2 regions of the Desulfonatronum zhilinae genome follow, and region 2 is predicted to be linked to the other one. Evidence: predicted binding sites of a transcription regulator. Region 2 holds the regulator's gene; the other holds the start of a gene.
The links. Region 2 encodes sigma-54, which starts transcription at its own class of promoters, with help from an activator protein. Its sites were predicted from a motif close to CTGGCACGGNNNNTGCTT; they were not measured.
Positions count from the first base shown of each region.

Region 1: a site for sigma-54 is predicted at 2,087-2,104, ahead of flgF (flagellar basal-body rod protein FlgF). Genes of this name have one in related genera too.

Region 1 is NZ_FXUJ01000007.1:93,049-98,156, reverse strand. Features, by position in the region: gene nusA (transcription termination factor NusA) at 1-1,201, opposite strand, end outside; gene rimP (ribosome maturation factor RimP) at 1,352-1,840, opposite strand; tRNA gene AC559A_RS07775 (tRNA-Gly) at 1,946-2,021, opposite strand; gene flgF (flagellar basal-body rod protein FlgF) at 2,130-2,906, shown strand; gene flgG (flagellar basal-body rod protein FlgG) at 2,942-3,724, shown strand; gene flgA (flagellar basal body P-ring formation chaperone FlgA) at 3,951-4,934, shown strand; gene AC559A_RS07755 (flagellar basal body L-ring protein FlgH) at 5,002-5,108, shown strand, end outside.
Region 2 is NZ_FXUJ01000008.1:101,462-106,569, forward strand. Features, by position in the region: gene AC559A_RS08505 (LptA/OstA family protein) at 112-672, shown strand; gene AC559A_RS08510 (LptA/OstA family protein) at 673-1,236, shown strand; gene lptB (LPS export ABC transporter ATP-binding protein) at 1,233-1,958, shown strand; gene rpoN (RNA polymerase factor sigma-54) at 2,022-3,455, shown strand; gene hpf (ribosome hibernation-promoting factor, HPF/YfiA family) at 3,529-4,074, shown strand; gene AC559A_RS08530 (PTS sugar transporter subunit IIA) at 4,078-4,527, shown strand; gene rapZ (RNase adapter RapZ) at 4,596-5,108, shown strand, end outside.

The DNA.
Region 1 (5,108 bases), on a different contig from region 2:
GGACATCGGCGACCTTGGCCTCGTCCAGTCCCTGAATCGTCAACAACTGCTCGTCGTCGGCCTCGGCCACGGCCGTGGGGCTGTTGAAGCCGGCGGCCAAAAAGGCTTCCAGAGGCACTTCGGCCACGCTGACCAATTGCTCCAGGCCCTGCCGATCCTTGTACATGGTCCCGTAGCGACTCTCCGTAAAAATATCGATCTTCCAACCCAACAGTTTGGCGGCCAACTTGACGTTCTGTCCCTTGCGCCCGATGGCCAGGGTAAGCTGATCGTCCGGGACCACGACTTCCAGGACGCCGTCCTCCTCGTCCACGGTAATCCGGGAAATCCTGGCCGGGGACAAGGCGTTCACGGCGTAGGTGGTGATCTCCGGGCTCCAGACGATGATGTCGATCCGCTCGCCGCGCAGTTCCTGGACGATATTCTGGATTCGCGAGCCGCGGACCCCGACGCAGGCGCCCACCGGATCCACGTCGCGATCCGTGGACATCACCGCCACCTTGGCTCGGCTACCCGGGTCCCTGGCCACGCCCATGATCCGCACGAAGCCATCTCCCACTTCCGGCACTTCGCGATGAAACAACACGGTCAGGTAATCCGGGTGCGACCGGGAAACAATGATCTGCGGGCCGCGCCCTTCCTTGCGCACGTCGAAAAGCAGGGCCTGAATTTGATCCCCGCGCCGGAACCGCTCCTTGGGAATCTGCTCTTCCTTGGGCAACAAGGCCTCGGTTCGGCCGAGGTTGATGATCCAGCCGGAACGATCCCGGCGCTGGATGGACCCGCTGACGATCTCCCGCTTGCGGTCCTTATATTCCTCGTAAATGATTTCCTGCTCCGCCTCACGCATCCGCTGGATGATGACCTGCTTGGCGGACTGGGCGGCGATCCGGCCCAGGTCTTCCACTTTCAGTTCGAAGCCGAGTTCGTCATCCAACTGAACATTGGGGTCGTGATGCTTGGCGTCCTCAAGCAGAATCTCGCTGACCGGATCGACGATCTCCTCCACCACCCGCTTGAACTGATAGACGTCGAAGCCGCCCTTGTCCTCGTTGAAGGAGACCTCGATATCCACATCCTCGCCCAGTTTTTTGGTCACCGAGGACCGCACGGCCCGTTCCAAGGTGTCAATGAGGAGATCCTTGTGGATTCCTCTGTCTTTACTGATTTGCTCAATGGCCTTGCGCAGTTCGGCGCTCATCTCATCCTCCAGGATAATATCAGGGCCGGGGCCGTTTCGCGCCTCCGGCCGACAACAATTATCATTGTTTTCGGCAATCCTTCATATGTGTCGAAACCCTGCGCCGATTCACAAAGCCCTCTCCGTACCGGAGTCGTCCGGCGGGTTCGGTCAAAACGCATGGATCAAATGAATCTTCTTTATTTGGTCCCAATCCAACGCAATCGGTGCGCCGTTTTCCACAAGCGTGACCAGCGGGCCGTCCACCGCGGACAGTTCGCCGCGACAGGTTTTGCGTCCTTCTAGCGGTTCATGGAGCTGGGCCTGGACGGTCCGCCCAAGGTAGCCTTGGAGTTGCTCCGGCTTGAAGAACCGACGCTCCAGGCCGGGCGAGGAGACCTCCAGATTAAAAGCGCCGGGAAGTCGCTCGTCGATTTCCAGAGCAGGGCCAAGCTGGCGGCTGACCATGGCGCACTGATCAATGGTCGCTCCGCTCTCCGCATCGATATAGATGCGGATCAACGCCTTGCGGCCCAGGGGCAGATACTCCAACCCCCAAAGTTCCAGGCCGAGGCCGTGAACAACGGGCAAAACCAATAACTCCAGATGGCGAAGGATTTCTTCCGACCGAGCGCGGGAAGAAGGGGGAGAAGTCTGCATGGCTGTCTAAAAATCCCAAAAAAAAAGTGGACCACATGGCCCACCCCGTTCGTCGTCTCTGCTGCGCGGCCGGGCCGCTACCGATCAGGATGCTGCGAATAAAGATGGAGCGGGCGACGGGAGTCGAACCCGCGACACCAAGCTTGGGAAGCTTGTACTCTACCAGCTGAGCTACGCCCGCCCGCGAAACGCAATCGTTCATATGCTCAAGGGCCCAGAACTTGTCAAGCATCCAGACCAGAAAAAATGGCTTGGAATTTGCTTGCATCCAAAACCAGGAGGAATCGCGATGCAGACCAGTATGTATAACGCCCTGTTCGGCGCCCTGACCCAGGAACACCGCTTGGCAAACACCGCCAACAATTTGGCGAACGTGAACACCACGGGCTACAAGCGTGAAACCATGGCCTTTCGGGACGTCTTCATCCGTTTCGGCCACGGCATGCTGGACCCTATTTCCGCCATCAACGAAAAATCGCTGCTTCCTGTCCCGGACGAAATGGCCCAGAACCGGATCGCCCTGACCCACATCGACTTTGCTCAAGGATCGGCCAAGGAGACCGGCAATCCGTTGGACGCGGCGCTTCAAGGCGAAGGCTTCTTCAAAGTCCGCACCCTGGAGGGAGATTTCTACACCCGCAACGGCAACTTCCGCCTGACCCCGGGCGGCGAGTTGGTCACGGGGCAAGGCTTCCCCGTGCTCGTGGACGGCGGCCCCGTGAACCTGGAGCCCAACGCCCGGATCGTCATCGGTCCCGATGGAGCAATCCAGGCCAATGGCGAGCCCGTAGGCAATTTTGACCTGGTGACCTTTGAAAACCCACAGGTATTGGAAAAACTGGGCCAAAACATGTTCCGACTCCGTCCCGGAGTCCAGGCCGCTGAACTGCCCGCGGACAACGCCACCGTGATGCAGGGCTACCTGGAAGGGGCGAATGTGGAGGTGGTCAGCGAAATGGTCAACATGATCGAGGCCCACCGCAGTTTCGAAGCCTACCAGAAGGTGATGCACACGGCCCAGGAAGCGGACCAGAAGGTCATCCGGGAAGTGGCTTCACCCCGATAGCAATAATACACTGAAATAGATGGAGGAAAACCTCAATGATGCGCTCTCTATGGACGGCGGCCTCGGGCATGCAGGCCATGCAGATGAATATCGACGTCACGTCCAACAACCTGGCCAACGTCAGCACCACGGGATTCAAAAAAAGCCGGGCTGAATTCGAGGATTTGATGTACCAGACCATGAAGATCGCCGGGGCGGCCAATGCCGCCGGAGACCGGATTCCCACCGGGCTTCAGGTGGGCATGGGGGTTCGCCCCGTGACCGTGCACAAGGAATTCACCACCGGGTCTTTCCAGAACACCGGCAACCCCTTGGATCTGGCCATTGAAGGCGACGGGTTCTTCCAGGTGGATGTGAACGGCGAGTTCGCCTACACCCGGGCCGGGGCCTTCAAATTGACCAACGAAGGTCAGGTGGTCACGGCCAACGGCTACGCCCTCCAGCCGGAGTTCATCGTGCCCCAGGATACCCAGAACATCGTGGTCACGGAAAACGGACGCATCGTGGCCATGGACAGATTCGGCGAGGAGTTGGCCGGTGCGGACATCCCCCTGTTCACCTTCGTCAACCCGCCCGGCCTGAACAGCATCGGTCGAAATATGTTTCTGCCCACCGAAGCATCAGGAGATCCCATTGAGGGGGTTCCCGGCGAGGAAAACGTCGGTACTATTGCCCAGGGTTTTCTGGAAGGCTCCAACGTGGACATGGTCGAGGAGATGGTTCGGCTGATCACCGGCCAGCGGGCCTATGAAATCAACTCCAAGGCCATCCAGACCTCCGACCAGATGCTCCAGACGGCCACGCAGCTTAAGCGGTAATTGAAGTTGGAAGGTGGGAAAGTAAAAAGTGGGGTAACTACTCAGCACCGAGTAGTGCCGTTGCCGGTGTCGGTATCGGAATCTGGATCGGGATCGAAAACGCTGGGAAGCGTTCAAAATTTTTCCTGTTCCGATTCCGATTCCGATAGCGACCCCGACTCCGATTGCCGGAGCAAGGGCGGATACAAAATGTGCTGAGTAGATACAAAGTGGGAAGGCCTGTGCCATGAAAACTTATCTTTTTCGTCTCTCTTCGCTCTATGCGCTCTGCCTGGTGGTCGGCTTGACGCTCCTTTCATCACCCAGCGCGGCCCAGCGCGGCTACTGGCATTACATGATCCAGCCCGTGGCCGCGGTCCAGGGCGAGGTGGTCCGGTTCGGGGACATCGCCGTGCCGTTGACGGATCATGGCCGCGCCCAATGGACGAACCTCGCCGACCGGCCCATGTGGCCCGCTCCGGACAGCGGCAAAACCATGACCTTCTCCCAGGACCGACTGGCCGGAATGCTTCGGCAGTACGTCGGTCACGCCGCCGCCTCCACGCGCATTCCCGGCCAGGTCGTGATCCAGGGTGGGGGGCAGGTGGTGCTGGAGGAAGAGCTGCGGTCCCGCGTCGTCACTTTTTTGACCCCAAAAGTCCGCCAACTGGGAGAAGAAATCACCGTTCGCGACTTTCGCCTTCCGAGCCATATTTTTCTGCCCCACATCCAGGACACCCTGGAGCTGGAACTGGCCGCGGACCCGCAACCCGGACGCAACAGTCTGCGCTTTTTGGTCCGCTCCGTGGACGAGCGAATAACCCGCCGTCTCACCGGCACGGTCTTTCTGGACGTCTGGCAAACCGTGCCCACGGCAGGTCGCCCGTTGAACCGGGGAAATCCGCTGGCCCTGGACGACGTCACCTTTCAGCGCAAGAACCTGGCCTATTTGCGGGAACAGGTCTGGGACGGGACCGGCGGACCATGGCAGATTCGCTCCCCGGTGGGCATGGACCAGGTCATCTACCTGTCCGCCCTGGACCCCTTGCCCGCCGTACGCCGCGGAGAAGTGATCACGCTGATCTATGAGGGCGAGCTGGTCCGGTTGCAGATCCAGGTCCAGGCGCTCCAGGACGGAGCCATTGGGGAAACCATCACGGTGCGGAATTTGCAAAACAACAATGAAGTCCTGGCCCGGATCCGAGATCACGAAACCGTGATGGTCAGGTAAGCCGATGCGTGACCGTGGGACGCTCCCGAGCCGGGGAACCGACCAAAGCAAATACGAGGATAATGCAATGACCGAAAAAACACTCTCCATACGCCCAGCCGTGCTCATGCCCCTGCTAATGGTCCTCGGGCTGAGCGGGTTTGCCTGCGCCCCGGCGAGCACCCAAAGCATGCC
Region 2 (5,108 bases):
CGATACGCGGCGGTTGTATTTTTGTGAACGATTTCGAAGGAAAATCGGCACTCGATTTTCTCTTGCAAAGATTGTACTCTCCATTTTTTATCGATTCAAAGGGGAGGAGGCGTGCGTCGGAAAGTCATTGCCGGAGCGTTGATCCTGTTCGTGCTTGGTTTATATTTCTTTTCCGGTGATGCACCCGAGGAGCGGCGTACCGTCGGTCCCATCGCCGGCGGAGCGGACACGGACGTGAGCATGAGCGGGGTGGAGATGCGCCTGGGCCAGGAGGGGCGAACCCTGTGGACCCTGCGGGCTCTGTCCGCGTCCTACGACCAAGGCCAACAGATGGTGTTGCTCAACGCCCCGACCATCGTAAAAAGTCTGGATGGTCGGGACATTCCCGTGATCGTCAGCGCCCCCCTGGGGGAGGTGGATCAGGCCACCAGCGATATCCGGCTTTGGTCCGGAGTGCATATGGAATATGGTCCGACGTATCTCAATTCCGACGAGGCCGTTTTCGTTCAGGTGGATGAAACCATTTTTCTGCACGGTGACATCCTCCTGGACCGCCAAGGACTGCAATTGCGCTCGAAGCGGGGCGACGTTGACCTGCACACCTGGGTGGTCAACGCCGAGGGCGGAGTGGAAGTGATCATTGCCAAAGACAGTTTCGGACACGGGTTGTAGATGGAAACTCGGTTTTCATTGACCCGGCTTTTGCGGGTCACGTTTCCGGTCGTTTTTGTGGCGCTGTTCCTGTTTCCGGGTTGGAGTTCTTCGGCGGAAGAGCAGGCCATCCCGACGCGGATCACGTCCGAGCGGCTGCGCTACTCCCATCGCGATCACCAGATCGAGTTCATGGGGGACGTGCGGGTGGACAGGCCGAATTTTCAGCTCCGTTCGGAGCGGCTGGTAGTGCTTTTGCGAACCCTTCCCCGGGAGGCTCGACCCGAGGGCATGGCTCCGGAACAGGACATGGAAGCTCAAGTGGACATTGAACAAATGATCGCTTTTGGCCAGGTCTTTCTGAAGCACGAGGACCGTGTCGGCCACGGCGACATGGCCACCTATTGGGTGGACCAGAGCGTCCTGCGTCTGGAAGGCAACGCCCGGGTGGAAGAAGGCGGGACCCGGTTGGAAGGCAACGTGATCACGCTCAATGTTGAAGAAAGAGAGGTGGATGTGCAGGGACGCACCGATCGTCGAGTGGAAGGAATGTTTCTTTTGCCTCGGGAACAGGGGGCGCGGTGAAGGCCCTTCTCTCCGGCAAGAGTCTGCGCAAAAGCTTCGGCCAGAAAGAGGTGGTCCGGGATATTTCCATCCGGGTCGAGCAGGGGGAGATCGTCGGCCTTTTAGGTCCCAACGGAGCCGGGAAAACCACCACGTTCTACATGCTGGTCGGGGTGATCAAGCCCACCAGCGGGGTGGTGGACCTGGACGGAAAGCGGATCACCACTTGGCCGCTGCATGAGCGGGCCCGGCTGGGGCTGAGCTACCTGCCCCAGGAGAGTTCGGTCTTCAAAAAGCTGACCGTGATGCAGAATTTGCGGATCATCCTGGAGTACACGGACTTCACCCCGGCCATGCAGCGCAGAAAGGCCGAGGCCCTGCTGGAGGAACTGGGCATCTCCAAACTGGCCGACCAGAAGGCCATGTTTCTCTCCGGCGGGGAGCGCCGCCGTCTGGAAATCGCCCGGGCCCTGATCCGGAATCCGAAATTCATGTTGCTGGACGAACCCTTCGCGGGTATCGACCCCCTGGCCGTGGACGACATCCAGGAGATCGTGATGTCCCTCAAGGAGCGGGGGATCGGTGTGTTGATTTCGGATCACAACGTCCGCGAAACGCTGAAGATTTGCGACAGAGCATCCATCGTCTTCGAAGGACGGGCCATTTTTGAAGGGTCTCCGGAAGCCATCGTGGCCGATTCCATCGCTCGGAAAGTTTACCTCGGTGAGGACTTTTGCTTATGATTGATCAACAATCGGGATTGGCGTTCCAACCGGTCAGCCCGGTCATGGAGGCGAAAACGCGACATGGCTCTTGAACTGCGCCAGCAACTGAAGTTGACGCAGCAGTTGGTGATGACCCCCCAACTGCAACAAGCCATCAAGCTGCTTCAGCTTTCCAGGCTGGAGCTGGTGGAAAGCATCCAGCAGGAATTGCTGGAGAATCCCGTATTGGAGATCGCGCCGGAAGGCATCGATGAGACGGTGGAGACCCCGATAAAAGACCCTGCCGAGGATCGGTTCCAGTCCGTCAACGTCGAGGAGCCCCGGCAGCTTCACGATTCGGAGTGGCAGGACTACCTGGGAGAATTTTCCAGCATCAGTCGACAGATCCAGGGCCGGGACTGGGAAGTCCCGGAAGAGGGCATGAGTTTCGAGGCCCGGCTGGCCGGCAAGTCCACGCTGATCGGCCATCTTTCCTGGCAGTTGCGGCTTTCGGCCTTGTCGGAGCGGGAATTGGCCGTCAGCGAGGTGATCCTTGGCAACCTGGATGCCGTGGGGTATCTTTGCGAATCCATTGAGGACATCGCCGCCATGGCCGGCTGCGAGACGGAGGAGGCGGAGCGGATCCTGCGGATCATGCAACGCCTGGACCCCGTGGGGGTCTGCGCTAGGAACCTGCGGGAGTGCCTGCTGGTCCAGATGGACGAACTGGGGCTGGACGACCCGATTCTGGTCTCCCTGGTCAAGGATCATCTGGAGGAGCTGGAAAAACGTCGCTACAAGCCGTTGGCCAAGAAGTTCAAGCTCTCCATGGAGGAAATCAAACACTACCTGGACTGCATCCAGCGCCTGGACCCCATGCCCGGCAAGAGCTTCGGCTCCGATGATCCTCAGTTCACCAGCCCGGACGTTTACATCCTCCAGCACGGCGGCGATTTCATCGTGGTTCTGAACGAGGACGAGATACCGGGTTTGATGGTCAATGAGGCCTACGCCAAGGAGCTGTCCGTTCACGACAAGGGGACCAGGGACTACATTCAGGAAAAGGTCCGATCCGCTCACTGGTTGATGAAAAGCCTGTACCAGCGCCAGCGGACCCTGCACAAGGTCGCCGAAAGCATCGTCCGGTTCCAGATTGATTTTTTTCGCCATGGGGTGACGCATCTGAAGCCGATGATCCTCAAGGATGTGGCCCTGGACATCAACATGCACGAGTCCACGGTCAGCCGGATCACGACCAGCAAATACATGAGCACGCCCCATGGAACGTATGAACTGAAATTTTTCTTCAACAGCGCCCTGGGTATGGACGACGGGTCGGAGGCCGGCTCGGAAAGCGTCAAGGCGGAGATCAAGAAGCTGATTTCCGAAGAGGACCCCAAGCGTCCGCTCAGCGACGAACTGATCTCGCAACTTTTGAAAAAGTCCCTGGGCGTGAACATCGCCCGCCGTACCGTGGCCAAGTACCGCATGGCGTTGAACATCGAGTCGTCTTCCAAGCGCAAGGCCATTTTTTAGCCATCCCGGATGCTCCCAACGGAGCGAACAACCTCAAACCAACCCAGAACCCGTTTTACTTCGGAGGTGTCGCATGGAAATAACTTTTACTTTCAAGAATTTCGAGCCGTCCAATCACCTCAAGGGCTACGCCGGCGAGCGTTTCAATAAAATCAACCGTTACCTGCGTCCTGAAGATCAGGGCGAACTGGCCGTCAACCTTTCCGTGGAAAAGTATCGGCATATGGCCGAGGTGATCCTCACGGGCAAGGACATGCATTTCTCCGCCACCACCGAAAGCGAGGACATGTACTCCACCATCGACCTGGTCCTGGACAAGCTCGAGGCTCAGGTGCGCAAGACCAAAGAGAAGAACAAGGACCATCGTCGCGGTCAGAAGAGCCAGTCCGCGCGGGTGGACGTGATCACCTTTACCCAGGACGAGACCGGCAAGCGGGCCCAGACCATCACGGAAACCGACAATTTCGAGCCCAAGCCCATGTCCGTGGACGAGGCGGCCATGCAATTGGAAGCCCTGGGCAACGATTTCCTGGTTTTCTTCAACGCGGACATCGAGCGCGTCAACGTCATCTACCGCCGGAAAAGCGGCGATTTCGGTCTGATCGACCCGGGTATCTAGTCGATGGTCCTCAAGGATTTCTTGAGCAAGGACTTGCTGCTCCCCGATTTGCAAGCCAGGAACAAGACGGAAGTGCTGGCGGAATTGGTCGCCGTGCTGGCCCAAAACGTGCCGAGTCTGGATGCCGAGGCGGCCTTTCGGGTGCTCAAGGACCGGGAAAGTCTCGGGAGCACGGGCATCGGCGAAGGAGTGGCCATTCCCCACGGCAAGCTGGAGGGGCTGGACAGGATCGTGCTGGTGGTCGGACGCAGTTCCGAAGGCGTGGATTTCGACGCCCTGGACCGCAAACCGTGCCATATTTTTTTCATGGTCCTGGCCCCGGAACAGGTCGCCGGAATGCACCTGCGCATCCTGGCGTCCATCACCCGGCTGCTCAAGGACGAGACCTTTCGGCATGCCTTTCTCACGGCCCAGGACAAGGAGCTTTTCTGGGACGCCCTCAGTTCGGCGTGATGGTATTTTATTCGTCCACACCGTAGGGGCACGGCGCGCCGTGCCCCTACCCCAAAAGGCAAACCGCGATGAGCGCAGACCAACCGCGAAAACCGTGCGAACTCTCCCTGGTCATGATCACCGGACAGTCCGGGGCCGGAAAAAGTACGGTCCTGAACGTCTTCGAGGATCTGGGGTACTACTGCGTGGACGGTCTGCCGGCCGGGCTGGCCGGACAGTTGCTGACCCTGTCCGAGGAGATGAAGCTGAACCAGTACGCCGGGGTGGCCCTGGGGCTGGATGTGCGCCAACCGGACTTCGCCCTGCAATGGGAGCAGTTCGTGGAGCGGATGGACCTGGCCGGGATGTGTCCGAAACTGGTCTTTCTGGAGGCCCGGGACGCCGTGCTGATCCGGCGCTACGCCACCACCCGCCGTCCGCATCCCCTGGAAGCCCAGGGCATGGGATTGGACCAGGCCATCTTCCGTGAGCGGATCATGCTGGAGGGGTTGCGCAAGCACGCCGACTTGGTGGTGGATACGTCGGATTTTTCCATCCACGACCTGCGACGGGTGTTTCAGGAGAAATGGCCCCTGGATCAG